One region of the Variovorax sp. RTB1 genome, then DNA from elsewhere that is predicted to be linked to it. Evidence: predicted binding sites of a transcription regulator. Region 1 holds the regulator's gene; each other region holds the start of a gene.
The links. The regulator FNR, encoded in region 1, switches genes on or off when oxygen is low (the NO sensors DNR and NnrR bind a similar motif). The targets are predictions, from matches to a motif close to TTGATNNNNATCAA.

Region 1 (12,554 bases):
CCCGGTTCCGCCAGGATCAGAGCCGGCCTCGCATCCGGCTCGATCCGCATGCGCAACGCCGCGAGATCGGGCTCCGCGCTGTCGATGTGGGCCTCCCATTCGCCGCGGTCGTGCAGTCCGAAACCACGGCCGGACGATTCGATCGTCTTGACGGTTTCGGTCCACCGCCCGCCCTGCTTTCTGACGCGCAGTTCCAGCCCTTGTCGGCGCAGGAACAGGTCGGGCGTGTCGAAGTAGGTGGTGTGAAGGCGGGAGACGCCGGGCAGCGGCTTATGCGGCGCCAATCGGGTGGTCACGGCCGTCCGGAACGTGTCGACGTCCGAGGGCGACAACAGGAGCTTGAGTTCGACCTCGCGTGAAGCGCAGTCGGCCGGAACATTCGACAGGGTCGCGGAGTGGCGCATCAGCCACTGTGATGCACCCACCGTCTCACGGCGTTGATGCGCATCAATGGCCGCGGCGATGGCGTGCTTTTTTGATCCAGCGCAACACCGCTCGCCAAGCCGCTTTTTAAAGTGAAGGCTTCGTACCCATTCGTTCTGAAAGCCACCCATGCAAACCATGAAAGCCGCTGTCGTCCGCGAGTTCGGCAAGCCCCTGTGCATCGAGGAAGTCGCCATTCCCGAGGTCACGACGGGCCAGGTGCTGGTGAAAGTAGTGGCATCGGGTGTGTGCCACACCGACCTGCATGCCGCCGATGGCGACTGGCCGGTCAAGCCCACCCTACCCTTCATTCCGGGCCATGAGGGTGTCGGCTTCGTGGCGGCCCTGGGTGCGGGCGTCAAAGGAATCAAGGAAGGCGACCGCGTCGGCGTGCCGTGGCTGCACACCGCCTGCGGACATTGCGAGCACTGCATCACCGGATGGGAGACCCTTTGCGACGGACAGCAGATGACGGGCTACACCGTCAACGGCGCCTATGCCGAATACGTGCTGGCCGACCCCGGCTACATCGGGCAGTTGCCGGCCAATGTGGGCTTCAGCGAAATTGCGCCGGTGCTCTGCGCCGGCGTCACCGTCTACAAGGGCCTGAAGGTTCTCGAATGCAAGCCGGGCGACTGGGTCGCCATCTCCGGCGTGGGCGGGCTCGGCCATCTTGCGGTGCAGTACGCCAAGGCCATGGGATTTCATGTGGTGGCCGTCGACATCCACGAAGGCCAGCTCCAGCTCGCCAAGAAATTGGGCGCCGACATGGTGATCAACGCTGCGCTGCAAGACCCGGTCAAGGAACTGCAGACGGCTTTGCGCGGCGTGCATGGCGTACTGGTCACTGCCGTGTCCCGCAGTGCCTTCTCGCAAGCCCTCGGCATGCTGCACAAGCGCGGAACGATGGCCCTCGTCGGCCTGCCGCCGGGCGACTTCGCCTTGCCGATCTTCGACGTCGTGCTCAATGCCAAGACGGTGCGCGGCTCGATCGTCGGCACCCGCAAAGACTTGCAGGAAGCGCTGGCGTTCGCAGGCGAAGGCAAGGTGCATACGGTGTTCACCGAAGACAGGCTGGAGCGCGTCAACCAGGTGATGGACCGGATGCGTGCAGGTGAAATCCAGGGCCGCGTCGTGATGCGAATTTCAGACGTGGCATGAGCCGATGCCAGCAGCCGTTGCCAGCGGTTGCGCGTCACGCGCGGGGCGCGCAACGCTGCTACTTCACGAGGACGACTGGCTGCTTTGCCAGCGACATCACACGCTGCGCCACCGAGCCGACCAGCAGGTCGACGAAGGCGCCTCGCCCCTTGGCGCCCAGCACGAGCAGATCGAACTTGCCGGAGTTCGCGCAATCGACGATCTCCTGCGCCACCGAGCCCGTGCGAATCACCGCGTCGTGCCTGATGCCGGCCTTGTCGAGCAAACTTCTCGCGGGCTTCAACTCGGTATCACTCAGTTCACGCAGGTAGTCGGCAACCTGCTCGCTGCCGACCAGTGCTTTGGCATGGCGCAGCCCGGTGTCGTCATGCACGCTGACCAGCGTCACGACGCTGTGGGCCTTCAGGAGGCCCACCAGTTTGGCGGCGTACTTCACTGCACGCAGCGCGTGCTTGGAGCCATCGATGGCGACGAGAATTTTCATTGTCTTCTTTCAGCGTTGAACAGGTTGAGAGGCGTCGATCGATGCACGCAGCGGACGGCGCACGAAGCGCCCCAAGAAACGAACCACCAGCTTGCGAAGCTCGCTGTACCAGAGCACTGCGCTCGCCATCGCGATGCACACGAGCCACTCGTCGAAGGAGAGCGGCGCGGTGCCGAAGGCCAGGTTGAGAAAGCCGAGGTGGACCACCGCCACCTGCAACAAGGCAGACAGCGCGACTGCGCCCCACAGCCAGCGATTCACGAAGAGATGCGAGAAGGCGCTCTTGCTGTCGGAGCGTGCGTTGAAGCAGTTGAAGAGCTGCGCCAGCACGAGCACGGTGAAGCCGGCGGTGCGGGTGGTCGCGAGGTCATCGCTTCCTTCGACCATGCCACCGGGCAGGAAAAGGTCGATGGTCAGCAGGGTGGTCAGCGCCATCACCAGGCCGATCTGGACCACGCCCGACCACATCCGCGCATCGATCACGCGCTCCGCGCGGCCACGCGGCTTGCGAGCCATGACGTCGTCGGTCGGCGGGTCGACGCCCATCGCCAGCGCGGGACCCGAGTCGGTGATGAGGTTGATCCAGAGAATCTGCGTGGCCAGCAACGGCAACACGACCGTGCCGCCGTCACCAGCACCACCGCCGCCACTTCCAACCAACCCCAGCATGCCGGCACCGACCACGCCCAGAAACACGGTGAGCACCTCGCCCATGTTGGACGAGAGCAGGTAGCGCAATGCCTTGCGGATGCTGTCGAAGATGCCGCGCCCTTCGCGCACCGCCGCGACGATGGTCGCGAAGTTGTCGTCGACCAGGATCATCCGCGCGGCCTCTTTGGTGACCTCGGTGCCGGTCACGCCCATGGCGATGCCGATATCCGCCGCCTTCAGTGCGGGCGCGTCGTTGACGCCGTCTCCGGTCATGGCGACGACGCTGCCATCGGCTTGCAGCGCGGCGACGATGCGCAGTTTGTGGGCCGGCGCCACGCGTGCGAAGACCGATGTGCGGCGCAACGCTGCAGCGAAGGCGGCATCGTCCAGCGCGTCCAATTCGAGACCGGTGAGTGCGGTCGCACCAGGCCCAACGATGCCGAGGTCCGCCGCGATCCGGCTGGCAGTGCGCGGATGGTCGCCGGTGATCATGATCACGCGGATGCCCGCGCGCAGTGCCTGCCCGATCGCCTCTGCCGCCCCGGCGCGCGGTGGATCGATGATGCCCACCGTGCCGACGTAGATGAGGTCGCGCTCCAGCCGTTCATGCGACTGCGTTGCCGAAGGATCTTCCTGCGCGGTCAGCGGACGGTAAGCCACCGCCAGCGTGCGCAAGGCGGCGTCGGAAAGCGATTCGACGTCGGCCAGGATGCCGGCGCGAAGTGCCTCGTCGAGCGCGACCACTTCCATGCCCACTCGCGCCCGGCTGCAATGGCCGAGCAACACGTCCGGTGCGCCCTTGGTGATCACCACGATCTGGTCATCGTGCGCGTGGTCGCGCTCGATGGTCGACATCATCTTGCGCTCGGAAGTGAACGGAATTTCGCCGATGCGCGCAAAGCGCTGTCGCCGCAGCTCCGTCAGCCCCATCTTGCGTTCGGCCACCAGGAACGCCGCTTCGGTGGGGTCGCCATGAATCGACCAGGTGCCGCCGGCATCCTGATGCAGCCGTGCGTCGCCGGCAAGACTGCCGCCAGAAAGCACCACGGTGAGCTCGTCACGCAACGGGCCGGCCGTTACCGCAGCGCCCTCGTGCTCGACGCGACCCAGCGGCGCATAGCCCTCGCCGGTGATGCGGGCGCTGCCGGACGCGGTCATCACGCGCTCGATCGTCATTTCCGCCCGGGTGAGCGTGCCGGTCTTGTCGGTGCAGATGACCGATGCGGCGCCCAGCGTTTCGACCGACGACAAGTTCTTGACGATGGCGTTTTGCCGGGCCATGCGCTGCACGCCCATCGCCAGCACCACCGACAAAATCGCAGGCAAACCTTCAGGCACCGCCGCTACCGCGAGCGATACGCCGAGCAGCAGCACGGCGATGACATCGGCGGCGCTGCGGATCTCGGAGATCGACAAGATCGTCGTCACCACGACCGCGGCGATGAGCACAACCGCGATGCCCAGCATGCGTCCGATGCGCGCCACCTCGACGCTCAACGGCGTCGGGGCCTCGACGGTCGCTTCGAGCATCTCGGCGATGGCGCCCATCTCGGTCTGCATGCCGGTGGCGGTGACGATTGCATGGCCGGTGCCCTGGGCGACAGCCGTGCCCTTGAAAACCATGTCGAGCCGATCGCCGAGCGCCGATGTGCCAGCCAGCTGCGCCACGCCTTTCAGCACGGCTTCGCTCTCGCCGGTCAGCGACGCCTCCAGCACCCGCAGCGACGCCGCCTGCAACAGACGGGCGTCCGCGCCCACGGCATCGCCCTCACCCAGCGCCAACAGGTCACCGGGAACCAGCTCGGCACTGGGCACGCGCAGGGTCTGGCCGTCACGCACGACGGCCGATGTCACGGCGGTCATCCGCGCCAGCGCCGCCACCGCATCGGCCGCCCTGGCCTGCTGCGCATAGCCCAGCAAGCCGTTGACCAGCACGACCGCCGCTATCACCAGCGCGTCCAGCGGCCAGCCTTCGAAACCTTCGATGGCCCAGGCGCCCAGAGCGATGGCGATGGCGGCGAGCAACAGGTAGACCAGCGGGTCTTGAAACTGCGCCAGCATGCGACGCCATGTCGCCACGGGCGGCACGCCGCGCAGCTCATTCGGGCCGTGCTCGGCGAGCCGCCGTTCCGCCTCTTGCGAGCTCAGCCCGTGCGTCGCGTCGGCGCCGAGCGCCTGCAGCACTTGCCCGATTGCCAGTACCGACGGATCGCCAAGACCAAGGGCTTTTGGCGCACTCATTGCGGGCTCGACAGCGTCATGTACCCCATCCAAGGCCAGTAGGTGAGCGAGAAAATCACCAGCAGCACCGCAGCAGCCAGAGTGACCATCAACCCGGTGCGAATGAAGTCGCGTGCCTCGAAGGTATCCGTGCCGTAGGCGATCATGTTCTGCGGTGCGTTCACCGGCAGGATGAAGCCAAAGCTCACGACGAACTGCAGCAGCATCGTCATGCCGATGACGTTGATGCCTGGCGTCTGCACCGCGCCCAGCACGCTGATCACGATCGGGATCATGGTGGACGCCAGCGCCGTGGCGCTCGCAAAGCCGAGATGGATGACGATGAGGAACAACGACAACAGCATCAGGATGGCGAAGGCACTGGCGCTCTGCAAGCCGAGGTGCTGCACGATCAGGTTGGCGAGCCAGCCGGCGGCGCGCGTTTGCAGCAGTGCCGTTCCCACGCTGATGCCGATGGCGAAGAGCACCACGGTGCCCCACGGGAAGCCCTTCTGCGAGGTCTTCCAGTTCATCACGCCCACGCGCGGCAGCAGCATCAATGCGATGGCGGCGATGGTGGTGGAAGCGGTATCGAAGTCGTGCAGCGCTTTTTCAGACGCCCAGAACCCGAGGAGCGTCAGCACGATGGCCAGCAGCTTCCACTCGTTCGCAGTCATCTTGCCGATGGCTTCGAGCTGCCGGCGAATCGTCTCCTTGCCGCCGGCGATCTCCGACATCTCCGGCCGCATCATCCGCGTCATGATGAAGTAGAGCGCAATGGTCAGCAGCGCCGAAAACGGTGCACCGGCAACGAACCATTCGGTCCAGCTGATGGTGGTCTGAAACTGCTTCTGGATAAAGCCGGCGGCCACCATGTTCTGCGCGGCCGCCGTCTTGATGCCGATGTTCCAGATGCTCGCCGTCTGCGCAGCGGTAATGACCAGCAGGCCGGCGAAGCGGCTTCGCTTCTCGACCTTGAAGGCCAGGATGAAGTCCATCATGATCGGCACCAGACATGCGACGCGTGCAGTGGTGCTGGGCACGATGAAAGACAGTAAAAAGCCCACACCCATCGCGCCGATGACGATGTGATTGGTGCGTGCATCCACCCGCGACAACACCACCAGCGCGATGCGCCGATCGAGCCCCGTGGCCGTCATGGCCGCGGCGATGAAGCAGGCTGCAGCGACCAGTGCCACCGCGCTGTTCGAGAAGCCGGACAAAGCGAGATTGAGTGCCGCGCCCGTGCCCATTGCCGCCGTGGCCGCCGTCACGGGCTTGGCCGCATCCGGCGTGAAGGCCAGCAAGAACACCATCAGCGCGCCGATGACGACCGCGCTCACCGCGTAGTCGAGCGCCTCGGTCATCCAGACGATCACCGCGAAGGCGAGGATGCCCAGCATCATCTGCCCCGCGGCAGGGAGGCCCGTCGCGGCTGGCAGCAAGACGATCGCAACGAGCGCGATGAAGGCGGCGACCAGCCCGGCGCGCTTGACGACATCGCTGCCTGGCGCGACGGTGGGCGCAATCGCTGCCGCGATCGCTTGCGCCTCGACTGCGGTGGTCATGCCAACACCGCTTCGAGCGGGCGCCGCAAGGACCGAGGCATCGCGGGTCCGCGACCGAAGCGCACGACGAGGTCGGGCCGCCGGTCGCCCCATCCAAAGGCACGCGCGAGCCCGGGCCGCACGCTCGCGACCTCGACCGGCTGATTCAGCATCGCATTGCGAATCCCCAGGGCGGTCGCCTGCAACGCAAATCGCTCGTAGCAGCGCCCTGCTTCGATCCAGTGCCTCTTGTCGTTCTTCTCGGAGACGAAGACGGCGATGCCGGCGGAACTGCGCACCTGGCTCGCGTACTTGTCGTTCTCGCGCGCAGGCGTGAAGAAGCGGGCAAAGAGCATTTCGCCGAGCCATCGCGGCACCGTCGGATTGCCGGACGCACCGGAGAACAGTCCGTCGCCGGACCGGACGGCTTCCGTGTCGCCGAAGCGAAGCCATTGCTTGAGTTCAGCGACGAAAGCGGGGTCGTCGATCTGCCGCGTGTTGGCGTCCACGATGTACGCCAACATTTTTTCTGTCGCGGCTTTGTCGCTGAGGATCACCATCTGAACGCCGTTGCGTGTGCCCGCGCGTTCCAGCAATCCAAGTTCGTCGACCGTCAGCGGCCGGCCGTCGTAGTCGGCGCGCGTGCACTGCCTGTCGAAGATCGCCGCATAGAGGTCGGACCGGATCGCCCGGGTCGGCTCGAGCCGAACGCGCAGCGCGTCGCCCTCCATGCCTGCATCGAAGACGACATCGGCTTGCAGGCCATGCGCCGACGCCGCCTGCACCAGGTTCTCCGCGGCACAGCCGAGCGAGACGAACAGATGGTGATCGTCGGGATCGACGGCCGGGCATCTGCGCGAGAGATCCGGAAGAATCGAGATGGACTGCGGCTGTATCGCGAACTTCCAGCATTGCGAGTTGTGGCTCGACGGTGCCAACGTGGCACAGCGGACCAGTTCTTCGAAGAGCGGCCGGCCACTGGTCGCCTCGGTCGTATCCCGGTGCCATGTGCTTCGCACCGCATCGGCATAGCTCGCCTCACGGCCGTCGAAGGAGCAGGCGTTCAGGAGCACAGCGCCCACGGTCGCAAAGCGCCGTCGCGTAAGGGATGCCAGAGCCGGAGTCATGCGATCACTTTGGCGCTCTCGACCACCACCTTCGGCAACATCGCCATGACGTGCGTACCTTGCCCCTGAGCCGACGTGACCGTGAGGCGGCCGCCGCAGGCCTGAACCCGGTGGCGCATTCCGGCCAGGCCGAAGCGGGACGAAGCCACCTGTTCGATGTCGAACCCGATGCCGTTGTCCAGCACCTCGACCAGGATGTTCTTTCCCGCATCGACCAGGGTGACCGAAACCGTACTGGCGCAGGCGTACTTTCCGATGTTGGTCAGGCACTCCTGCACCAGACGATAGATGGCCAGCTCACTCGCATCGTCGCCGCGGGCCTCTTCGATCGCAGTCGTCACCGCAATCGTCGAACTCAGGCTGAAGTCCCGACACAGGATGGTCAACGACGACGCCAGGCCCAGGTTGGCCAGCGACGACGGACACAGTCCCTCGACCACCCGGCTCTTCAATGCGATACCGCGACCGAGCATTTCAGCCAGATGCTGAAGGCGCCGATCGATCTCGGGCGACGCATGGTCGAGACGCGACTTAAGGCAAGCCACGTCGAGCTTGGCTGCTGTCAGGATGGCACCCAGTTCGTCGTGCAGTTCGCGGGCGAGCAGCGCGCGCTCCTGCTCGCGGATGCGCTGAAGGTGAGTCGCCAGGTCGCCGAGGTATCGGGCGCGGGACTCTCCGTGGGTCTGGATCGAATTGCGTTCGGGCGTCATCCGGAGGGTTCCTCGATCAATGGCTGAAAAGCGGATGCTCGCGGCGAACCGTGGTTGCCGGCATGCGCTCATCGCAGTCTGCTGCGTGCCGCGTTGCAGGGCTTGATGCAGATCAAGGCTCGGCGACCTTGGCCGAGCAAATGTCAAGAAGCCTCATGTGCGTTGACGCTGCTCTGGCTCAACCCCTCAATGCGACATGAGCACAGGCAACGTCATGGATTGCAGGATCGTCCGCGTGACGCCACCGAGCACCCACTCGCGTGCGCGGCTGTGTCCGTAGCAGCCCATCACCAGCAGATCGGCACCGACATCCGCGGCCAGCGACAGCAGCTGCGCACCGGCGTCGCCTTCACCTTGCACGCCGGCCTGCATCGTCGCGGTCACGCCATGCGAATTCAGATAGTCCTGCAGCGAGCGCAGTTGCGACTCTGCCTCGTCGCCGTAGCAGACCGCGTGCACGCGCGCCGCGCCGCGCAGCCAGGGCAACGCAGCGGACACCGCACGGGCAGCTTCGCGAGTCTCTTTCCATGCCACCAGCACCGTGCGCCCGACCGGGCCGACCGGCCCTGTCGTGATGTAAGGCAACACCAGCGCGGGCCGGCCGCTTTCGACCAGCACGGTGGACACGAACTCGGCAGGCAGCTCGCCGTCGTAAGCGTTGTCACCATCGCGCTGACCGAGTATCAAAAGGTCGGCATAGAGCGCGCGGCGGCCGAAGCCCCAGGGCGCATCGCTCATCGGCTCGGCCCAATGCATATGCGGCGAGTCGCCACCGGCAGCCATGAAGGTGGCGTACGCCTTGTCGCGCGACTGCTTGTCGAGCGCCAGCATGATTGCCATGGCTTCGGCCGCACCTTCGAGGGCGGAGGGGTAGCGCACCAGCGCAGAGAGCGTGCACGGCATGCCGGTCACCTGGGCGCCAAAGGTCTCTGCCAGCTTGCGTGCAAGCTCGACGCGCGTGGCGGTGCGGGCTGAACTGTCGAGGTGAACCAGAATCGATTTAGGGGTTGTCATTGCAAATTCCTGAGTTGTCGAGGTACGAAAGAGACACCACGTATTTCAGCGGCACCACACATCGATCTGGTGGGCAAGATCGATCCAGACCGCCTGCACGGAGATGACCAGCAAGGCGACGCCGGCGAGCCGGGTTCCCCATTGCTGGCGCCATGCGCCCAAGCCGATGGCAAAGCGGTGCCACAGCCAGGGCGCGACGAGCAACGACGCACCGCTGCCGGCCGCGAACAGCACCATGATGAAAGCGCCCTGCAGCGGACCGTTGGCCAGGCTCGCCAGCATGAGCGCGGAATACAGCAGGCCGCACGGCATGGCGACCCATGCAAGACCGGTCGCGAACACGCTGGCGGCAGAGCCCGTCAAGGCGCGCAATCGCTCTGCGAGGAGACGGCCGACCCGTTGCGACCACAGCGGCTGACGCCCGGTCACGGCCAGCACCGCGCCCCAGGCCATCACGACCACGTGGAACAGCATCCAAAGGCCGCGAAGCGCGGAGACATTCACGCTGGCCCATGTCAGGCTTTGCACGGTGGCAGCGGCCAGTGCGCCTGCTGCCGCATAGCCCGCCATCCGGCCAGCTTGGAGCAGCAACGGCGCCATCGGCAAAGCAGCGGGCGTGATCGCGATGACGCCATGGCCGGGTCGAACTCCCACCCCACGCACGACACCCGCGCACGCCGCACCGCACATGGCCACGCAATGCGGACCACCCGCCAGTCCCATCAACAGCGCGGATGCGGCCAGTGCGGTTTGCATGATCAATAGCGCCGCCGAAAGAGCGTGAGCAGCGATGGTCGGCGACAGCGGTTCATGGTGCTGCGACTTTGCGTTCGATCATTCGAACGCCACTTGATCTGCATCAACGCGGACACAAAAGCCGAACGGAGAATCGAGCGGAGCAGCGCGGCGCTTTCGCTTGCTTTGTCACGCTGCAAATTTCACCGCACCACCTGCCGCAAAGAGACAGTCGCAAAGAGACAGCCGCCATGACACCTCAAACCATCAAAGTCGCATGCTCCAACTGCAACCTGCGCGAACTGTGCATGCCGGTCGGCCTCAACCCGGAAGAGCTTGCGCGCATCGACGACCTGGTGGCGACGCGTCGCAAGGTGAAGCGCCGCGAAACCCTCTTTCGCAATGGCGAGCGGTTCACCTCGCTCTATGCGATTCGGACTGGCGTGTTCAAGACACGGGTGGCATCGGAAGACGGTCGCGATCAGGTCACGGGCTTCCAGATGGCCGGCGAGATCATCGGACTCGATGGCATCGTGAACGACCATCACACCTGCGACGCGGTGGCACTCGAAGACGCCGAGGTCTGCGTGATGCCGTTCGACCGCATCGAGGAGCTGTCGCGCGAGGTCACTTCACTGCAGCGCCATGTGCACCAGATCATGAGCCGCGAGATCGTGCGCGAGCACGGCGTGATGCTGCTGCTGGGCAGCATGCGTGCCGACGAGCGGTTGGCCGCCTTTCTGCTCAACCTCGTGGAACGCCTGCATGCGCGCGGCTTCTCGAAGTCCGAGCTGATGCTGCGCATGACGCGCGAAGAAATCGGCAGTTACCTCGGGCTCAAGCTGGAGACAGTCAGCCGCACCTTGTCCAAGTTCGTGGACGACCGCATCGTCGAAGTCGACATGCGGCATGTTCGGATCCTCGACGCCGATGCTTTGCGCAGGATGATCAACCCGACGGTGTGAGGCGCTAGCGCGGCGGCGGCGACGGCATGTCCTGCACCGGCGTCGTGGTGTGGTTGCGGCCCTTTTCGGCCGGCACCAGCGCCTTGTCGGCCACCGGCCCAGCCGACTTGCCCGCCAGCGTCCGATTGATCTCCAGGCCCTTCTGGTAGTAGTTTTCTTCGACCACCGGGTCTGCCGTGCTGATCGCGATCCAGGCCGACGTCAGGCTGCCGACCACCACCACGGCGGGCAGGCCCAGCACGAGCCAGACCAGCGGGAATTTCCACCACGGTCCGGAACCTTTGGAAGCAGGGGGAAGCGCGCTCATTTTCAAGTCTCCAGTCGGTTATCGGGGAATGAGGAACACGGCCTTTTCAGAGACCTGCGACGCACCGTCGGCGGACCGCACGTTGAAGAAAACGGTGTGCGATCCGGGTGGTGCATCTTCTGCAGGCACTTGCAGCCGCACCGCCACCCAGCGCGACTCGGCCGGCCCGACATCGACCGCCTGGCTGGGCGTCGCCACGGCAAGACCCTTCAGTCCGCTGGCATCGATGCGGTAACGCTGAGAGCGCTCGGTCGCGTTCATGATCTGCAGCCGATAGACGTTCTCGAGCCTGCCGCCATCGGCGATACGTGCAAGCGAGGTACGGTCGCGCACCACGTCGACCTTGAGCGGCACGCGCACCACCAGGCTCGCGAGCAAGCCAACGCCCAAGGCCAACAGCACGGCGCCATAGATCAGCACGCGCGGGCGAAAAACACGCCGCAGCACCTGCACCGCGCTCCAGCCACCGGCCAGCCCGTTTTGCGTGGCGTAGCGGATCAACCCGTGCGGCTGCGCCATACGGTCCATCACCGTGTTGCAGGCGTCGACGCACAGGCCGCAGCCTATGCACTCGTACTGCAGACCCTCGCGGATGTCGATACCGGTCGGGCACACCTGCACGCACAGGCCGCAATCGATGCAGTCGCCCAGGCCCTGGGTGCGTGCGTCCTGTGCCCTGGCGTGCACGCCACGCGGTTCACCACGCGGCAAGTCGTAGCTGACGATCAGCGTGTCCTTGTCGAACATCGCGCTCTGAAAGCGTGCATACGGGCACATGTACTTGCAGACCTGCTCGCGCATGAAGCCGGCGTTACCGTAGGTGGCCAGACCGTAGAAGAAGACCCAGAAGACTTCCCACGAACCCATGCGCGTCTGCAGGAACTCCATGCCCAGCTCGCGGATGGGCGTGAAGTAGCCGACGAAGGTAAAGCCCGTCCACATCGCGATGCCGAGCCAGATGAAATGCTTGAACCACTTCTTGACCAGCTTCTCGGCCGAGAACGATTCGCCGTCGAGCCGCATGCGGGCGATGCGGCTGCCCTCGATCCGTTGCTCGATCCACATGAACATCTCGGTGTAGACCGTCTGCGGGCACGCGTACCCGCACCAGAGCCGCCCGGCCACCGCGGTGAACAAAAACAACGACAGCGCCGACAGCACCAGCAGCCCCGACAGGTAGATCAGGTCTTGCGGATACAACACTAGCCCG
Region 2 (6,848 bases), on a different contig from region 1:
CGGCGCGCGTTGGAGATGCCCTCCATGTACACGATGATGCTGTGCGTGCTGCCGTCGTGCGCGAAGAAGTCGAGCACCTCGGCCAGATCGACCGAGGTGTGCGGGCCGAGCGAAACGACGTTCGAGAAGCCGACCGAGTTCTTGCGCGCCCAGTCGAGCATCGACGCGGTGAGCGCGCCGGACTGCGACACCAGTGCGAGCGGCCCGGCCTTGGCCAGCGGCCCGGCTGTGCTCGCGTTCAGATGCAGTTGCGGTCGCTGGAAGCCCAGCGAATTCGGCCCGAGAAGATGCACCCCCTCGTGCCGCGCCACCTTCGCCAGTTCAGCCGCTTGCTCGGCGCCGATGCCGGTCGACAGCACGAGCGCGGTGCGGCATCCGATGCGCGCCGCGATTTCGAGCGCCGCTCCGATCTCGCTCGGCGCCAGGGCGATGATCGCCAGGTCGGCGCGCGTCTGCGCAAGATCTTTCAGGGTGCCGCTGGTGTGGATGTCGACAAAGTGCAGCGTGCCGGTGAAGCGGTCGGCGTCGAGCGCCTGACGCAGCATCCTGGCCTGCGGCGACTGACCTTCGGCAGCGTCGGTCCGGCCCGCGAAAACGACCACCGAGCCTGGCGTGAAGAGGGGTGCGAGGTAATGCTTGTCCATGCGATCAGTCTGCACCATCGGAGCCCCGATGTGGGTGCCACTGCACTTGGCACCGCTGCATCCTGGCCTGTCAGCGAACCGTCGGCACGGTCGGCCGGATGCCCCCCAACAGCCACCGCATGAGTTCCCCGACAGGCCGGATCTCGCCCCCGAACGGCAAGCGCCCCGCGCCTCTGAAGAACAAGCCTTGATCGGTATGCCCCTCCAACGCGTGGCCCAGCGTCTTGTCGATGCAGAACTGGCCCCATGTCGCGGTGCCGTCACGCAGGCCGCAATGCGCCAGGCAATCGAAGCGCATCGTGCAATGCTCTTTCTTGTGCGCCTTGTCTTTGAGCCGCGGCTCCAGCCGCAAATACTTCTCCAGCCATGGCGTGCGCACCGCGCGCGCAGGTAGTCCGGCTGTGCTGATGAACTCCACGATGTCTTCAGGCTTTGCATCGGCCAGCACGCGCTTGAATGCGATGTTAGCGTCGCACTCGGTGGTCACGGCAAAGGCGGTGCCCAGCTGCACGGCAGAAGCGCCCAGGCCCTGCAGGCGACGGATGTCTTCCAGGCTGCCGATGCCGCCCGCGACGATCAGCGGAATGCGGCCTTCGATGCCGGCGCTCTTGAAGAACGCCAGCACCTGCGGCAGCACCACGTCGAAGTCGAAGCGCGGATCGGTCAGGTCGGCGATCTTCGCGGCGCCGAGGTGGCCGCCCGCCAGACGCGGATGCTCGATCACGATGGCATCGGGCAAGCGGCCTTTCTTCTCCCACTTGCGCACCACGAGTTGAACGCCGCGCGCGTCGGAAAGAATCGGGATCAGCGCGACGTCGGGATGCTCGCGCGCGATCTCCGGCAGGTCGAGTGGCAGGCCGGCGCCCACCACGAGCGCATCGACGCCACAGGCCATCGCATGCCGAAGCAGGGCCTCGTAGGAGGTCAGCGCCTTCATCACGTTCACCGCGATGAGGCCGCGACCGCCGGAAATCGTGCGTGCCTTGGCGATCTCGCGGCCCAGCGCTTCCAGGTTGGCGGCGTCGATGCACGTGCCCGCATCGACCTCGGCTTCCCGGTCGACCGTGCGCGCCATCAGGTCGGGATGCAGGCGGCGCAGGTCGACGGACGAGATCGTGCCCATGCCGCCCAGCCCGGCCACGGTGCCTGCAAGGCCGCCAGCGGACACGCCGACACCCATGCCGCCCTGCACGACCGGGATGAGTTCGCGGCCCTTCAGGTGCCAATTGCGCAGGCCCGAGGCGGCGGCAAGGCTGACGAGCATGTCGGCGCTGCACGTCGCACCGGATTCTGAAGCGGGCACATCGAGCCGGAATACCGGCGTTGTTTCCAGAAATGGGGTCATCGTCTTTTCAAAGGTGCCCGGTCGTCGTCAGATGATCCGGGAGAACCGCGCGCGCTTGCGGTCGGTTTGCAGGTAGCGGTCGAACACCATTGCCACCGCGCGCACGAAGAACCAGCCCTTGTCGGTCACGGTCATATCGTGGTCGGTGACCTGCACCAGCCCGTCGGCCGCGAGCTGTCCGAGAGCGGCCAGCTCCGTGGCGAAGTGGTTCGGAAAATTGATGAGATGCGCAATGCCGATCGACTGAAAGTCGACATGACCCTGGCACATGATCGCCATGATCACCGCGCGCCGCAGCACGTCGTCGCGCGACAGTCCCAGGCCTCGCACGACTGGCAGACGGCCCTGGTCGAGGTGGTCGTAGTACTCCTCCAGCGTCTTCGCGTTCTGGCTGTAGGTGCCGCCCACATGTCCGATGGCGGAGACGCCCAGCGCGATGAGGTCGCAGTCGGGCTGCGTGCTGTAGCCCTGAAAGTTGCGGTGCAGCCGACCTTGGCGCTTGGCTACGGCCAGCGCATCGTCAGGGCGCGCGAAGTGGTCCATGCCGATGTAGACGTAGCCCGCTTCGGTGAGTGCGGCGATTGAGCGCGAGAGCATGTCGATCTTGACCGCGGCGTACGGCAGGTCGCTCGTCGCGATGCGGCGCTGTGGCTTGAATCGATCGGGCAGATGTGCGTAGGCATAGAGCGCGATGCGGTCGGGTTGCAACTCGCACACCTGCGCCAGCGTGCGGTCGAACGAGGCCACGCTCTGCCGCGGTAGCCCATAGATCAAGTCGACATTGATCGACTGGAACGAAAGCTGCCGTGCCGCTGCGACGAGGTCGAACACCTGTTTCGCGGGCTGAATCCGATGCACCGCCTGCTGCACGGCCGGATCGAAATCCTGCACGCCGAAGCTCAGCCGGTTGAAGCCCAGGCGCGCCAGGTGGGCAAGTCGGCCGGCGTCGACGGTGCGCGGGTCGATCTCGATCGCGTACTCGCCCGAAGGCGAAAAAGAGAACGCCTCGCGCAGCATCCGCATGAGATCGGCCAGGTCTTCGTCGCTCAGAAACGTCGGCGTGCCGCCGCCCAGATGCAGCTGGCTTACAGGCGTTCCGGGGCCGAGCCGCGCCACATGCAAATCGATTTCCTTGCTTAGGTAACGCAGGTATTCGCGACCGCGCGATGCGTGGCGCGTGACGATCTTGTTGCAGGCGCAGTAGTAGCAGAGCGATGCGCAAAAAGGAATGTGCACATAGAGCGAGATGGGACTGCGTGCGCTTGCTCCGAGGCGGCGCTGTCTTGCAGCCGCGCCGTAGTCATCGGCACCGAAAGCTTCGACGAAACGGTCGGCCGTCGGGTACGAGGTGTAGCGCGGGCCGGCAATGTCGAAGCGCGCCAGCATCTCGGCCGAGACGCTGTGCGCTGAAGTTCGAAGGTCCGGTGCCAGGGCGATGGAAGTCATTGCGGAAGGGCTTGAGGTTGCAAGGCGCGAAAGGAGGCGGGACTTTCAATGTGCCTCGGTCGCCTCGGGAAAATCTTGACCCTCGTCAAGCTTCGCCTCCGTGACGCCACGCCTTGATGCAGATCAACAGGTCGATCGGCACACGGCGCTAGCCTCGTCGCATGCAAGCTGTACTCCCTTCGGGCCCGATGGGCGCCGCTGTCGCCATGGCCCGAATGAACGCGGACGCAAGCGACTTGTCGGTGCTGGACGACCCGGCCGAATGGCCCGCGTTCGGCCAGTCGCTCGACGGCGCACTGTGGGAGTCGCGCGTGGTGGTGCAGGGCATGCACTGCGCAGCGTGTGCGTTCGCGGTCGAGTCGGCGTTGTCGCGCGTGAGCGGCGTGCACGAGGTGCAGGTCAACGCCGCGACCGGACGCGCGCGCATCGTCTGGTCGCCTGCGAGCGTGCTGCCATCGCACTGGTTCGAGGCCTCCGCAGCAGCCGGCTATCCGCTGGTGCCGGCCGGCGACATCGCTGCGCGTGGCGAGCGTGCACGCAGTGCCCGAAAAGCGCTCTGGCGCTGGCTGGTCGCGGGGTTTTGCATGATGCAAGTGATGATGTACGCCTACCCCGGCTACATCGCAAAAGCCGGCGACATCGCACCGGATTCGATGCAGCTTTTGCGCTGGGCCTCCTGGGTACTGTCGCTGCCCGTGCTGCTCTTTTCTTGCAGCCCGTTCTTCGCCAACGCATGGCAAGACCTGCGCTTGCGACGTGTCGGCATGGACCTGCCGGTGGCGCTCGGCATGCTGATCACCTTTGCGGTGAGCACGGCGGCCACCTTCGATGCCACCGGTCCGCTCGGGCACGAGGTCTACTTCGACTCGTTCACCATGTTCGTCTTCTTTCTGTTGACCGGCCGCTGGCTCGAGGCCCGGCTGCGCGACCGCACCGCGGGTGCGCTGGAGGCACTGATGAACCGGCTGCCGGACAGCATCGAGCGGCGCGATGCCCACGGCGACTTCGTGCGCATCGCGGTGCGCCGTCTGGCAGTCGGCGACGTCGTGCGGGTGCTGCCCGGCGAGGCGTTTCCCGGCGATGGCATGGTGCTGGCGGGCGACACATCGGTCGATGAGGCACTGCTGACCGGCGAGTCGCGACCGATGCCGCGCGCCAGCGGTGCGCAGGTTCTGGCGGGCAGCCACAACCTGGATGCGCCGGTGCAGGTGCGCATCGACGCGCTGGGGTCGAGCACGCGCTTTGCGCAGATCGTCGCCTTGATGGAAAGCGCTTCGGTGGACAAGCCGCGGCTGGCCCGGCTCGCCGACCGGATCGCCCGACCCTTTCTGCTGCTGGTGCTGGCGGCTGCCGCCGGTGCGCTGGTTTTTTGGTGGCCCGTCGACCATGGCAAGGCGCTGATGGCCGCGGTCGCGGTGCTCATCGTCACCTGCCCCTGCGCGCTGTCGCTGGCGACGCCGGCCGCGATGCTCGCGAGTGCCGGTTCACTTGCGCGCGGCGGCGTGCTGTCGAGCCGGCTGCAGGCGCTCGAAGCGCTCGCCACCGTCGACACGGTCGTCTTCGACAAGACCGGCACGCTGACCGACGACACGCCGCGGCTCGACCGCGTCTATTGCCGCCAAGGCCTGCAGCCGGGCGACGCGGTGGAGATCGCTGCTGCCCTCGGCATGCAGTCGCTGCACCCGGCTTCGCGCGCGCTGGTGGCGGCCTGGCAAGAGCGCTTTCGCATGGCGCCGGCTTGGGACATCGTGCAACTCCACGAGCACGGCGGGCAAGGGCTCGAAGCGCGCATGCGTCGCACCGACGGTCACGGTCAACCCACGCGCTCCGTGCGCTTCGGCTCGGCCGTTTTTTGCAACGTCGCTGCCTTGCATGTCGATAGCGCCCAGGTCCATCTGAGCGACGACGAAGGCTGGCTCGCCAGCTTCGTTCTGGCCGAAAACTTGCGAAGCGATGCGATCGGCGCCATCGCTGCGCTGGAGGCTCAGGGCATCGCGGTGCAGCTGCTCTCCGGCGACCGCGCCACCGCGGTTCGCAGCCTGGCGGAGCGTGCCGGCATCCAGACGGCGCAGGGCGACTGCCGGCCTGAAGACAAGCTCGACGTGCTGCGCATCTTGCAGGGCCGAGGTCACCGCGTGGCCATGGTGGGGGACGGCCTCAACGATGGTCCGGTGCTGGCCCGCGCCGATGCCTCCTTCGCCTTCGGCAGGGCGGTACCGCTCGCGCAGGCGCGGGCCGACTTCATCGTTATGGGCGGCGCCTTGCAGTCGATTCCCGATGCCATCGCCCAGGCGCGGCGCACGATGTGCGTGGTGCGGCAGAACCTGTGGTGGGCCGCTGGCTACAACGCGCTGTGCGTGCCGCTGGCGCTGGCCGGTTTCATGCCGGCCTGGCTGGCAGGCGTCGGCATGGCGGTCAGCTCGCTGGTGGTGGTCGGCAATGCTTCGCGCCTTGCCGCAAGGCCTGACGGACGTCTTGCCGCACGTCCTGCGACAGCACCTGGAGTCAGCCGCTAATGGACATCCTTTTCCTGCTCATCCCGTTTTCGGTGGTGCTCGCACTGGTCATCCTCTTCGGCCTTTGGTGGGCCGTCGACAGTGGTCAATTCGACGACGTGGAGCGCGAAGGGCAGCGGATTCTTCGCGACGATTGATCTGCATCAACGTGCTTGCGGCTGCACTTGGGAACACTCGGTCAGTCCAATGAATGAGGCAGTCCGAATGCAAGCAACCCACACCCCGGAGGTGACCTACTCCGATACGGTCATCCGCCAGTTCGCCTTGATGTCAGTGGTCTGGGGCGTGGTCGGCATGCTGGTCGGCGTGATCATCGCGTCGCAGCTCGCATGGCCCGAAATGAACCTCGGCGTGCCATGGCTCAGCTACGGCCGCCTGCGACCGCTGCACACCAACGCGGTGATCTTCGCCTTTGGCGGCTGCGCCTTGATGGCGACCAGCTTTCATGTGGTGCAGCGCACTTGTCAGGTTCGCCTCTTCGCACCGAAGCTCGCGTCGTTCGTCTTCTGGGGCTGGCAGGCGGTGATCGTCTCGGCCGCCATCAGCCTGCCGATGGGCTTCACGCGCGGCAAGGAATACGCGGAACTCGAATGGCCGATCACGATCGCCATCGCGGTCATCTGGGTCGCGTATGCCATCGTCTTCTTCGGCACCATCGGCCGCCGCAAGGTGCGCCACATCTACGTGGCCAACTGGTTCTACGGTGCCTTCATCATCGCGGTCGCGCTGCTGCACATCGTCAACGGCGCGTCGATGCCGGCGGGCTGGATGAAGAGCTATTCGGTCTACGCCGGCGTGCAGGATGCGATGGTGCAGTGGTGGTACGGCCACAACGCGGTCGGCTTCTTCCTGACCGCCGGATTCCTCGGGATGATGTATTACTACATCCCCAAGCAG
Region 3 (12,554 bases), on a different contig from region 1:
GGCCTGATGATGGCCGCATCCACCAAGGAGATGCGCTATGCCGATGAACCGAGTTCAGTTCCAGCCTGGGCTGTCGATGCGGGAGTTTCTCAGCTTGTACGGGACCGAGGAGCTTTGCGAGGCGGCACTGATCGCCAGGCGCTGGCCTCGCGGTGTCGACGCCGACCGAAAATTGACCCACCGGGGATGCGGCTAAAAATCTGGACGGTTTTATGCCATAAGCCCCAAGCTTCGACGATAGCCAAGAGGACTGCGCGCGCCCAGGCGCCCACACGAAATGCTCTCTTTTTCGACAGCAGCCTAGCAGGCTGCTGAAATACTCCCCGACCGCTGTCGACATCCGCTGTTCCTCGAACGTTGATCAGTGATCGTTTCCTCACTCCAGCACAGACCCCAGACCATGCGCGGCGCCGACACCTTCACCGAGAGTCTGTTCACCATGCGCAAGCTCGAGGACTTCGTTGCGGCAGACCATTCGCTGCACCCGATCCGCGCGATGGTCAACGAAGCGCTGATCAAGATGGATGACTTGTTCGCCGGCATGTACGAGGCTGACATCAAGGGTGGGCGCCCCAGCATCGCGCCGGAGAAGCTGCTGCGCGCGATGCTTCTGCAGATCTTCTTCAGCATTCGCTCGGAGCGCCAGCTCATGGAGCAGACCCAATACAACCTCTTGTATCGCTGGTTCGTCGGCCTGGCCATGGACGATGCGGTCTGGGTTCCCAGCGTCTTTACGAAGAACCGCAAGCGGCTCATTGCGCACGACGCGATCATCGAGCTGTTCAACCCCATAGTTGAAACTATCGGTCGCAAAGGCTGGCTGTCGGGCCAACACTTCAGCGTCGACGGAACCCTCATTCAAGCGTGGGCCAGCCACCGCAGCTTCGTGCGCAAGAATAGCGGTGACGATGATGCTGATGACAACAACACGGACAGCACCAGCTTCAAAGGCCAGACGCGCAGCAACGACACCCACGCATCGCGCACCGATGGCGATGCGCGGCTGTACCGCAAGGGCAAGACCGCCAGCCAGATGCGCTACATGGGCCACACGCTCTCGGACAACCGCCACGGCCTGATCGCCAATGCGATGGTCACACAAGCCGACGGCTTTGCCGAACGCAAAGCGGCCAAGTTCATGATCAGGGATGCCCGTCAGGCTACCGCGAGTCCAGATGTCGAGGTCACGCTCGGTGCGGACAAGGGCTACGACGCGCAGGAGTTCGTCCAGGCATGCCAGGACATGGGCGTGATCCCCCACGTGGCACAGAACACTTCCGGGCGGCGCTCAGCAGTGCCCCATTCCATCGCTGCGAGCGAGGGTTATGCGCTGTCGCAGCGCAAGCGCAAGCTCATCGAGCAGGGCTTTGGCTGGGCCAAGACGGTGGGCGGAATTGGTCAGGTGATGGTGCGTGGACTCAAGCGCGTGGACCATCTGTTCGTGCTGACGACGACGGCCTACAACCTGACGCCATGCGTTCCTTAGGACAAGTCCGACCCCAGGGGCTCTGAGGCAATCAGAGGATCGCAAAACACACTCAAATCGGCGTAAACAGCTCCCGAGATCGCTGCTTACCGCACTATTTGAAAATCGAGTCTTCGCCGATGAGAATGACGCGTTTTGCAGGAGAGTATTTCCGCATCCTGTTAAGCGGCCTGTCGGGTACGAGCTGGCGAATGGACGAGACCTATATAAAAGTTAACGGAGAGTGGAAGTACCTGTATCGGGCGGTGGACCGCGCCGGCCACACGATCGACTTCCTGCTGCGCACACACTGCGACCTTGCTGCTGCAAGGCACTTCTTCGAACGTGCTATTGACCTGCACGGCGTGCCCGGGAAGATCAAGATCGACAAGAGCAGTGCCAACACGGCAGCGATCGTCGGCATGTGCGCCGACAGCGGTGCGCACATCGAGATGCGTGAGCCGAAGTATCCCAACAACCTCATCGAGCAAGACCACCAGGTATTTAAACTCGTTGTGCGACCCATGCTGGGGTTCAAGCCTTTTCGCTCCGCTCGCGCCCTCATCGCCGGCATCGAAACCATGCACATGATCAAGAAGGGGCAGCGCGATTCGCTCAAAAACAGAGCTTCGTCGGCTGCTGACAAGTTCTACTCTTTGGCTTTTTGAGGCCGACCAACACAAAGATTTTTTAGACCTCTCTCTGCTATCGCGACAGAACCAACACAATCGGATCAACGCTGTCGTTTCAAGGTCATGCGCTGAAATACGCCATCTTTGCGAATGAGTTCGTGATTAAGAGCACCCAGCACATGTAGTCCGATCAGCACGATCAGCACCCAAATTAGTACCGCATGGACTCCAAGGAATTGCTCAGACAAGTCGTGATCGGGCAGCGTCCAACGCGGTGTGTCCTTGCCAAACAATTTCACACCCGTTTTAGAGTATGACGCACCCAGATAGCCCGTAATCGGCATAAGCACCATAAGCAAATAAAGCATCGCCTGAGTCACTTTGGACAGCCTGGCCTGCCATAGCGGCACAGTTGGCGGCAAGGGCTTCGGACGATGGTTGATACGCCATGCAATGCGTGCGGTCACCAGCAGCGCCACCACGATACCAATCGACTTGTGCAACTCGAAATACCAAATACTGCCGGTTTGCTCTTCGATCGACATCATGTACCAGCCAAGAGCGGCCATCGTTGGGAGGAGTAGCGCGAGCAGCCAATGCAAGGCGGCCGCAATACCGCTGTAGCGCCACGCCACGGACACTTGGGGTGAAACATCTGTTGGATGAGCATTCATTGGGTGCTTGTTGCGGTTAAAGAAGGACCATACATCTGTCGACGCATAAGTGAGTGAGTAGCAGCGCATCAACGAATGGAGCAGTGTCGGATTCAATTTTTCGCCTATCCTCAATGCAAAGTTTGATACCAAACTTTACTTGGCTGTTGAACAATCTCATACTTTTTCCGACAGTTGGGATGCAGAGCGTGTCTAAGGAGACGCTGAACTATGGATGGCGCAGCGCGAGTGGATGGCATTGCATCGCAATGCGTCCGCAAGACTGCTCGACGTCACCATTTAGACCATTCAAGGGCAGTGATCGCATTGCTTTTCGGGTTCGGTTGCAGTGAGTCGAGTCGGTTGAGGTGGGCGAATGACGCAGACCTTAACGAAGACGATGAACGACGCGATGGGTTTGGTGCTCAAGCGACTGTACTACGCGATCGATGTGATGCTGGTGTGCGTTCGCTGGTATGCGGCCTACCCGCTGAGCCTGCGCAACCTTGAAGAGATAAAGGCCGAGCGTGGCGTTGTGTTCGGCCGCACGACGGTGTCTTGTCGGACGGGTTTGCCGGTTCTGTCGCTGATGCTTCGCTGGCGCAGGCGCGCGGTCGACAAGGCCTGCCAGACGATCGACTTCTTCTTGCGCGCGCGGTCGGTACCCGGAACGCCACGTCCTCGTGCAGCTTGCGGGCGATCTTGCGCGAGCTGAGCACGCCCGTTACATAGCCGCACACCGGTACCTTGACCATCAAGGCCGGATGTAATGGCTAATTGCGCGGGTCGACCTCAGCGTAGCGCGCATGGAACGCGCCATACGCAAGTCCGACGCTAGCCTCATTGATGAAGTGCGCCAAGTGCCCCTCGGGCAACGGGATCATCACGCAGCTCACGGCGCACGAGGTGCGGTCGCGCAGAAAGTGGACAAGGCCAGCGCCGAATGCGGCCAGTTAGTTCGACGCTGCCGTGAGCGGCCTACGAGACGGAGGCTTCGCCACCGCTCACCGCGTGGCGACAAGATCGGCAGTGCGACAGGCGAAAGCCAGCGCGTGACCGCCAGTTCAGGTTGAGGTGCCAGTGAGTCCCGCACCCAGTAAACGGCTATGCCCAGCCATTCGATCTGATGCCAGAACGAAGCCGCTTTAGTTCGCTTTCCACCCTCTCCGGAAATACGCTTCAGTGCGAACCGCTCGGCGCTCCCGGAAACTCTAGCGTCGGCCCACCATTTTCCCCTTGGCTGCAGCGTTGACCCGGATGGGTGCGGTAGAAGTTGCGATTGCCACCTTCAGCGCCTTCGTAGGAGGGAAGCACGAGACCGGCATGTAACGTGAAAAACCGCGGCCGACGGCTGTCAGGAAGCCATCGACGCCGTGCGCCGGTGTCCCTTGACGTCGTAGCGGTCCAGCATCATCACCTTGTCCCACACCTTGATGAAGTCTTTCACGAAACGTGGGTGCCCATCGCTGCCGGCATAGACATCGCAGATCGCACGCAACTGCGCGTTGGAACCGAAGACCAGGTCGTTGCGTGAGGCCCTGAACCTCGGGGCGCCCGATGCGCGATCCTTGAGCACGAAGCTCAAGCCGTCCGCATGGGCCTTATCCCAGACCAGATCGGTGTCGGTGAGGTGGACAAAGAAGTCGTTCGTCAGCACGCCGACCTTGGTCGTAAAGATGCCAACGTCCGATCCATCGTGGTTCGCATTGAGCACCCGCAATCCTCCCGTGAGCACTGTCCATTCCGGAGCGGACAGCTTCATCAGATTGGCCTTGTCGAGAAATAACTCTTCCGGCGCCACACCTTGCGAGATCTGCCCGAAGCGCTCGTCGGTGTAGTTGCGAAAGCCATCCACGACCGGCTTTAACCATTCGAACATCTCCACATCGGTGAGCTGTTGGGTGGTGTCGACCCGGCCCGGCGTGAACGGAACCGTGGCGTCGATGCCCGACTCATGAGCCGCACGTTCGACAGCCGCGCAGCCTCCCAGAACGATCATGTCTGCCAGTGAAATCTTCTTGCCAGTGCCCTTCTTGCCGTTGAAGTCCGCCATGGTGACGCGCAGCTTCTCGACGACCGGAGCGGCGCGGCTGTTGACCACCCAGTCCTTCTGAGGCGCCAGCGCTAGTCGTCCGCCGTTTGCACCGCCACGCTTGTCACTGTCGCGATACGTCGCGGCCGCAGAGAAAGCGGTGAACACGAGATCGGACACCGACAGACCCGTGGCGAGAATGGCCTGCTTCAATCCAACGATGTCCGTCTCGCCGACCAGCTCGTGGTCGCGCTCAGGCAGGGGGTCTTGCCACAGCAGACCGTCCTCGATCCTCACCTCCGGGCCGAGGTAGCGATGCCGAGGCCCCATGTCGCGGTGGGTCAGTTTGTACCAAGCCTTCGAGAACGCCTGGGTGAAGGCGTCGAAGTCCGCTAGGAACTTCTCGCAGACCTTGCGGAACTCCGGATCAACCTTGAGCGCGATGTCGCTGGTCATCATCATCAGATCGTTCATCTGACCGTCGACGTGCGCATCGGGTGTCTTGGGCGCGTTCGGGTCCGTCGGCGTCCACTGCAGCGCACCGGCGGGACTCTTGACCTGCTTCCATTCAAACTTGAACAGGTTCTCGAGGTAGCTGTTGTCCCACTGCGTGGGGTTGGGCGTCCAGCTGCCTTCGATCCCGTTCGTCATCGTGTATTGCGCAAAGCCCGGGCCTTTCGGATTGGCCCATCCCAGACCCATGGCCTCCATGGGCGCGATTTCGGGAGGCGGGCCTACGTCTTTCGGCGACACCATGCCGTGGCTCTTACCGAAGGCGTGGCCGCCCGCGATCAGCGCCACGGTCTCCTCGTCGTTCATTGCCATTCGGGTGAACGAGATGCGGATGTCGCGAGCCGACCCCATGGGATCGCCATTGGCGTATGGCCCTTCCGGATTCACATAGATCAGCGCCTGGTGCGTTGCGGCCAGCGGATTCTCTAGGTCGTAGTCGGGATCGCCGTTCTTGCCTCGCCAGCGCTTGTCTCGCGTGACCATGCTGTCGAAGCCATTGACGTTCTTCGGGTCCCAGATTTCAGGGCCCCAATACGTTGCGTTGTCGGCCTCCCAGGCGTCGAGTCGCCCGCCACCGAAACCGTAGGTCGGGAACCCCATGATCTCCAGTGCGCAATTGCCGGTCAGGATCATGAGGTCGCCCCAAGACAATCCGTTGCCGTACTTGTGCTTGATTGGCTGGAGGAGGCGCCGGGACTTGTCGGTGTTTCCGTTGTCCCACCAGCTGCTGATGGGGGCAAAGCGCTGCATGGCCGTACCGGCGCCGCCTCGGCCGTCGGCAATCCGGTAGGTGCCGGACGCGTGCCAAGCCATGCGAACCATCTGCGGACCGTAGTTGTGATAGTCGGACGGCCACCAGTCAACCGAGGTGATCAGGAACTGCTTGATGTCTTTCTTCACCGCCTCAAAGTCGAGCTTCGCGAATTCGGCGGCGTAGTCGAAATCCGGGCCGAGCGGATCCGCCGCAAGACCGTTTTGATGCAGGAGTTCAACCCGCAGACGGTCCGGATACCAGTCCTCGAGGGTCGGAGGCGTGCCGAACGCGCCGCCCATGCGGTCTCCGCCGAACGGGCATTTACCCTCCATTTGATGCGTAGCCGTGTTTGTCTTGTCTGGGGTGGTCGTGTTCATCCATGGTCCTTGTGAAGCAGTTGGAATCCAAGCGGGGTCCATTGCTGGCGCCTGATGGTGGAATTGGATCGTGAACTCGCCGGGCCTGCGCCGTGTAGGCGTGAGTGCGCAGCCAATGCGGGACGCAAACAGCTTTGGCTCGGGATAGCCATCGACCCGACCGGCACGTCTAGGCGCGTAGCGACTCTCGGTCTTGTGCAAACCGTTGCCACGACGGCACGAGCGGGTATAGCCGCCCTCGCATCGGTCGAGCCGATTGCGTTAACCATTTTGCTCGGGAACTTTGCTTATTACTAGCGAAGGTCCGCAAAACAGGCCCACTCTTTGCATGATCTGAAGCCATGATTGTTGGCGCCAGGTCATATCTGACCCAGATGCCGAGATTAGGCTGACCCATACAGTCACCTCCGGAACTCAATGCTGGCAATGATTTCCCATGCCGGCCCATGGATCAACGAAATTCCGGCACTCGGGTCAATCCTCGACCGGCAGCAACATCGGTGGTTCAGAAGTCGCGTGAGATCGGCATCCTCCGCGCCATGGGCATCTCTCGCGGACAGGTCCTGTGGATTTTCCTGTTACAGGGTGGGTTGCTGGGACTGCTCGGATCTGCCTTCGGTTCAGGCATCGGCCTCGGCGCGCTTCTACTATGGCAACGCTACGCGCTCAACCCGGCTGGCACGCCGCTCTTTCCGCTGCCGATCGAGCCGAAGCTGTTCTTGACCTCGCTGTTGCTGGCCACGATAACGGGGTTGTTGGCGGCATTCGCGCCCGCGCTGCGCGCGGCACGACTCGACCCCGTGGTGGCGATCCGTGGCTGAGCCAGTGGTCAGGCTGCACGACGTGCACAAGGTCTTCAATGCTGGCCTGCCCAACGAATGCGAGGTGCTGCACGGCATCGACCTCACGGTATCGAAGGGCGAGTTCTGCGCAGTGGTCGGACCATCGGGCTCAGGCAAGAGCACGCTGCTGAATATCGTCGGGCTGCTCGACCGGCCGACGAGCGGCTCACTGTCCATCAGCGGCGCCGAAACCAGCACGCTCGACGAGCATGCGTTGACGCAGCTGCGCGGACACAACATCGGTTTCGTCTTTCAGAATCACAACCTTTTGAGCGGTTTAACTGCAATGGAGAACGTGATGATGCCGATGCTCGGCGCCGCGGGCTTTTTCAATGAGGGCATGGCGCAGCGCGCGGCGGCCTTGTTGGAGAGCGTCGATCTGACTAAGTGGCGCGACAGCATGGTCACGCAACTGAGTGGCGGTCAGCAGCAGCGCGTGGCGCTGGCACGCTCCCTTACGATGGACACGGCGTTGCTGCTCGCCGACGAGCCGACCGGCAACCTCGACACCAAGTCGGCCGACGTCGTGTTCGACCTGCTGCGCAAGGCCAACCAAGAGCACAGAATGGCAATTCTCTTCGTGACGCACAACCCCGGGTTGGCCGAGCGATGCGACCGGACTATCCAGGTGGTGGATGGCCGGCTTGAGGTTTGAGCCGATCCGCGAAGTTTCATTCGGCCCCGCAGAGTTTGCTTAGGTCTTGCGGCGCGCCGCGGCAACTGTCCGTTCGACGGCTTCCTTGGCCGAGCGTGCAGCGGCGCGCGTTGCCGAGGCGGCCGTCACTAGCGCATGACGCGTGGCTCGCGCGGCCTCCCATGCTTCTTCCTTGCTGTCCTGCGTAGCGCGCTGCAGCGATTCTTCGGTTCTGGCAAGCGCTTCCTTGGTCGCGGCCGCGGCCTTTTTGCTTTCCGCCTCCGTGGCGCGCGCGGCATCCCGTGTATCGTCCAGCGATTTACCTGAAGCGGCCGATGCTTTGGTGTCAAGGCGATTAGCAGCCTCGGCTGCCTTTTGCGCCGCGCGGCGGATGCCAACAGCTATGAATTCGACGCCTTGCCTGCGGTTGCCTGGGCCTGTTTTGCGGCAAGTCGCGCCGCTTCGGATGCCTCTGGTGCGGCGCTCTTCACTTGGTGCGCCGCCTTGAACGCCGCGTCTTTGGCGTTGGCTGCCACGCCGGGTGGCACGCTCATTTAGCCCGGTGCTTCTGTCTCTGCGGCGATCGCGGGCGCGCTGAACAACATGACGATGGCTGCGGCGGCAGCAATGGCGATGAGTCTCGGAAGTCCTAGAGTCGGTTTCCTGGGTGTGTCCTTGTTTTCGACCTTGAGGATGCGGCGGGCGTGCTTCACGCGAGCGCGGGGGCCAGTGCGCCGGCTTTTGGCATGGATTCCGCCAGTGTCGTCAGCACAGATTTCGCCCTGGCGATGTCGGGCTCGGTGCCGTGCACCATGACGAGAAAGCGATCCGCCTTGACGTCGGCTTCGTACTTGATCGCCCGGTCTTTCGACGTTCCCATTCCGTACAACGCTGCGCCGAGCGCTGAAAATCCGCCACCGAGCACTGCACCTTCGAGTGCAGCGAGCAGCGTGACCACGAAGGGCCCGGCAACGGCGACTAGACCGAGTGGCGGCAGCATAAAAACCGCCGGCGCCGAGAGCGTTCCCCATATCGCACCCCAAAAGCTGCCGATTCCGCCCCACGTCTTGATGCGGTCGCCTGTGGTGTAGAAACCCACGGCGTGTTCTTCGGTGTGATACCCCTTGCCGACGATAGAAAGCTTTTTTATATCGAAACCGGCTTTGCTCAGTGCCTTGATCGCCGACTCTGCAGCGCTGTGCTGCTCATAGACGGTGATCAGCGGATCGGTTGCGGCGGATGTCGTGGAGGTTGCGGAGTGGCTCATGGTCGTGTCCTTGAAGGGTTGAATGGTGAAGAGCAAGGGCGACGCTAAGAACCTTATGGCCCAGCCAGCTTGATCCGCATCAAGGCAACGCTTGACGCAGATCAAACGCAATTTGCTCTGCCAGTGATGAACTGCAACTCGCGGTGAACGCGCTGCTATCAGGCAAGCGCCGAGTCCCGCATATGTTGGAGAATTTGCATTCGAATTCCGGTGACTTCGACGACGATCTGGAAGACACGCGACACACACCAGACGGCCAAGCGTGCCACAGCCGGTAAGCGCAGCATCGTTGCAGGCCAGCCTGATGGGATGTCCACGCGTCGTTCTCCGTCGATCCGCAGCAGCACGCAACGCGCACTGCGCGCAAGTGCTGCACTCCCGTGCCGCTTGCGGACAACAGCCTCAAGTTCTTCGCGCTCTTGCTTGGTCAGCTCCACTCGGTGCATGCGCTACAAATAGAGCATGCACAGCCGATTCCAAGGATTCAGTGGACTAGCGCTTGCGAGAGCAAGTGCTGAAGCCGAAAACGCCGTAGCCTGGACACACACCAACCACTCCCGTCAGGAGAGGCAGAAGTCCAATATATCCCCATGCACCAATGATATCGGTTGAGGCAAGTGCAATCAACAGCAAGCCAGTGCCGATGCGTAGTGTTCGATCCAAAGCGTTGATGTTGTATCTGTTGAAATTCATTGATTGGCTTTGCAGAATGACGATTAAAGGGAGTTTGCTCGAACAGTGTTGACAAACTTTGATCGAAATCAAGTTGTGGACGAGCGCCAGAAGTCCGGCACACGTTGTAGCTTTGCGGGCGACATTAATATGAGAAAACAACAACCAGACCGTTATGCGCCTTCCATTGAAAATGGTGTAGTCGGTTTGCGTTGAAGCGTCGGAGGATGCGGACCAACTTATCAACTCAAGCGATGGCTTTTTAGGTTTCTTGCAAGTTGTGCCTTTCGGGCGTTGACCTACCAGCCGGACGTTGCGCCCGTTGAAGTCCAAGGTGTGCTCACGCGTGGAGCATGTGTCCGCGGTTGTGAAGCGGCTTTGGAAATTCAGCAAAGTGCGCTACCGGGGCTTGACCAAGAATGCAACGCGCGCGTTCTTGGTCAAAGGGTTGGCGAACATCTATCTGGCACGCAGGCATCTCATGGGATGAGTGCGCCTGCGGGGAGCACAGCAGGCGCTGCTGTGGTGCCACAAGCGGCGATTCGCTTCAGATGAGTGCGATCCGATGTGCCGGGCAGTCGAATAAAGCGCCAATGTGGAGAGTGCCGTCGAAATCGCTGGCTTGTTCAGATGGTATGGGCGCCTCCCTCCTACCGCACTGCTTGCACTGCGCCGCGGGAAGTGCCAGATTGACGATCCCACCGTCAACATCCAAATGGAGACCATCATGGAACGTACCGTCATTGCCGTCGACATTGCCAAGAAGGTGTTTCAGCTGCACTGGGTCGAGCTGGACACCGGCTGCATCGAGCGATTGCAGTTGAAGCGCGCCAGGATGCTGGAGTGGTTTGCCAACCGCACTGCGGCTCTGGTTGTCATGGAAGCCTGTGGCGGTGCTCACGACTGGGGCCGGGCTCTGATTGGATTGGGCCACGAGGTGCGACTCATCTCACCCAGGAAGGTGCGGCCGTTCGTGCAGCGCAACAAGACCGATGCTGCCGACGCGCAAGCGATCTGGACGGCGTGCCAGCAGCCCGGCATGCGCTTCGTTCCCGTCAAGACCGAGGCCCAGCAGATCGTGCTGTCGCTGCACCGCTTGCGCGCGCAGCTCATGAAGACCCGCATCATGCAAACCAACGAACTCCGAGGGCTGCTCTACGAATTCGGCATCGTGCTGCCGGAAGGTCATGCTGCGTTGCTCAGGGCGTTGCCCGACGCCATGTGCGACGCCATGTGCGACGCGAAGGCCCGGCTGCCAGCGATGCTCATGGACAGCCTGGACGAGCAACTCAGGCGAGTCCAGCAACTGCAGGCCGACATCGGCCTCGTCGAGCGCCGGCTCTCGCAGCCGATGCGGGAGATACCGGCCTGCAAAGCTGTCGCCGAAATCCCCGGTGTTGGCCTTCTTACGGCGACGGCGGTCGTCGCCAGCATGGGCACGCCGACATCGTTCAAAGACGCTCGGGAGTTTGCTGCATGGATCGGACTGGTCCCTCGCCAGACCGGCACCGGTGGACGGGTCCGGCAGCTGGGCATCAGCAAGCGCGGCGATGCTTACCTCAGAACGTTGCTGATGCACGGTGCTCGAGCCGTGGTGATCCGATTCAAGGTTGGCCCGACATGGCCATGGCTGACCGCGCTGTTGCAGCGCCGGCCGTACAGCGTGGCTGTCGCTGCGGTGGCGAACAAGCTGGCGCGAACGATCTGGGCGGTGCTGGCACGCGGCCAGGCCTGGCGCCCCGAGGCGTGGCAAGGCGCGCACTGACAACCAACCAACCAGTTTGAAGGAGAGCAAGCGACCACGCGTGTGATGGGACAGACAGGTCGGACCGGGACGGGGACACTCCGATAGGGAACAAGAGCACCAAGCTCGATGTTCAGATGGGAACCCCGTCAGCGAAAACCATCAGGGCCAGCAGGCATGTCGGCTTGCACAACAGGCCGGAAATAAGACTGCAGCCCTGCCTCCTGAATCTTCACACATACGAGTTCTTGCAATCCGGGAGGCGCCCATATAAGCGTTGCCTTAACTTTGGACGGCCCAGCTACGAACGTGAGGCGATTGCTTTGACAATTCGCAAGAAACGCAAAGCTTCGCCCTCGCCTTAGCTCACCGAGGCTTTAGCTTTTGATGACGTTTGGACGGTCAATCGCGTCTTCCCATTCAAAGCGGACAAGAGATCGCCTTGGCTCCGGACTGTTTTAGTCGATACCGCTCGCACTAGTGCGGCAGCGCACAGACCCAGGAGTCGGTTCGACATAGAAGCGTTTTTTGGGCCCAGCAAGCTCCTGGCACGCGATGCCACATCGGCTCTGTAGTCAGCGCCGTGCGCGGGGTACCAGGCGGCGCACTGAGCTCGGAGCCATCGACGTCTTTCCCGTACAGCCAAGGAGCCCCAATGGAGTGTGAAGATGGTTTTCCTGACCTCGGTCAGGTCCGGCCAAGCCCGGCCAACGCACCCGTCGCACGCCACCCTGAGGCTGTCGCACGGCGTCATCTGGTACCCACCCGCCTGGAAGTCCTACCTTTTATTTGTTCACTGGCCGACATCCTGCGCCACTCGATGGACTCGCGCATCTTCATTGACGTTTTCGTGGATCGGAAATGCCTTGCGTGGGTGGTAGACCGGCGCAGGTTCGAAAGTGTGCTCGAGCGCCTGACGCAGACGTCGCACTGGGCTGCCATCCACGGCGGGCGGCTGGTCTTGAAGGC

Region 2: hemN (oxygen-independent coproporphyrinogen III oxidase) is a predicted target of FNR. The motif match lies at 3,549-3,562, and genes of this name have one in related genera.
Region 3: QN397_RS17465 (DUF2892 domain-containing protein) is a predicted target of FNR. The motif match lies at 9,921-9,934, and genes of this name have one in related genera.

Annotation. Positions count from the first base shown of each region.
Region 1 is NZ_JASJXG010000027.1:50,442-62,995, forward strand. Features, by position in the region: gene QN397_RS16810 (CHAD domain-containing protein) at 1-425, opposite strand, end outside; gene adhP (alcohol dehydrogenase AdhP) at 553-1,584, shown strand; gene QN397_RS16820 (universal stress protein) at 1,643-2,068, opposite strand; gene QN397_RS16825 (cation-translocating P-type ATPase) at 2,078-4,960, opposite strand; gene QN397_RS16830 (DASS family sodium-coupled anion symporter) at 4,957-6,507, opposite strand; gene QN397_RS16835 (Acg family FMN-binding oxidoreductase) at 6,504-7,613, opposite strand; gene QN397_RS16840 (sensor histidine kinase) at 7,610-8,323, opposite strand; gene QN397_RS16845 (universal stress protein) at 8,510-9,337, opposite strand; gene QN397_RS16850 (sulfite exporter TauE/SafE family protein) at 9,383-10,093, opposite strand; gene fnr (fumarate/nitrate reduction transcriptional regulator Fnr) at 10,324-11,037, shown strand; gene QN397_RS16860 (FixH family protein) at 11,042-11,344, opposite strand; gene ccoG (cytochrome c oxidase accessory protein CcoG) at 11,363-12,554, opposite strand, start outside.
Region 2 is NZ_JASJXG010000091.1:181-7,028, forward strand. Features, by position in the region: partial or broken gene QN397_RS26110 (GNAT family N-acetyltransferase) at 1-644, opposite strand, end outside; gene QN397_RS26115 (nitronate monooxygenase family protein) at 715-1,908, opposite strand; gene hemN (oxygen-independent coproporphyrinogen III oxidase) at 2,017-3,435, opposite strand; gene QN397_RS26125 (heavy metal translocating P-type ATPase) at 3,597-5,951, shown strand; gene ccoS (cbb3-type cytochrome oxidase assembly protein CcoS) at 5,951-6,088, shown strand; gene ccoN (cytochrome-c oxidase, cbb3-type subunit I) at 6,156-6,848, shown strand, end outside.
Region 3 is NZ_JASJXG010000029.1:49,496-62,049, reverse strand. Features, by position in the region: partial or broken gene QN397_RS17525 (IS1595 family transposase) at 38-154, shown strand; partial or broken gene QN397_RS17520 (IS5 family transposase) at 401-1,512, shown strand; partial or broken gene QN397_RS17515 (IS6 family transposase) at 1,663-2,133, shown strand; gene QN397_RS17510 (cytochrome b) at 2,199-2,867, opposite strand; partial or broken gene QN397_RS17505 (IS6 family transposase) at 3,127-3,282, shown strand; partial or broken gene QN397_RS17500 (transposase) at 3,404-3,625, opposite strand; gene katG (catalase/peroxidase HPI) at 4,105-6,381, opposite strand; gene QN397_RS17490 (FtsX-like permease family protein) at 6,873-7,247, shown strand; gene QN397_RS17485 (ABC transporter ATP-binding protein) at 7,240-7,923, shown strand; gene QN397_RS17480 (hypothetical protein) at 8,304-8,456, opposite strand; gene QN397_RS17475 (general stress protein) at 8,612-9,169, opposite strand; gene QN397_RS17470 (hypothetical protein) at 9,328-9,606, opposite strand; gene QN397_RS17465 (DUF2892 domain-containing protein) at 9,662-9,862, opposite strand; partial or broken gene QN397_RS17460 (IS5/IS1182 family transposase) at 10,167-10,331, shown strand; gene QN397_RS17455 (IS110 family transposase) at 10,569-11,606, shown strand; gene QN397_RS17450 (hypothetical protein) at 12,241-12,554, shown strand, end outside.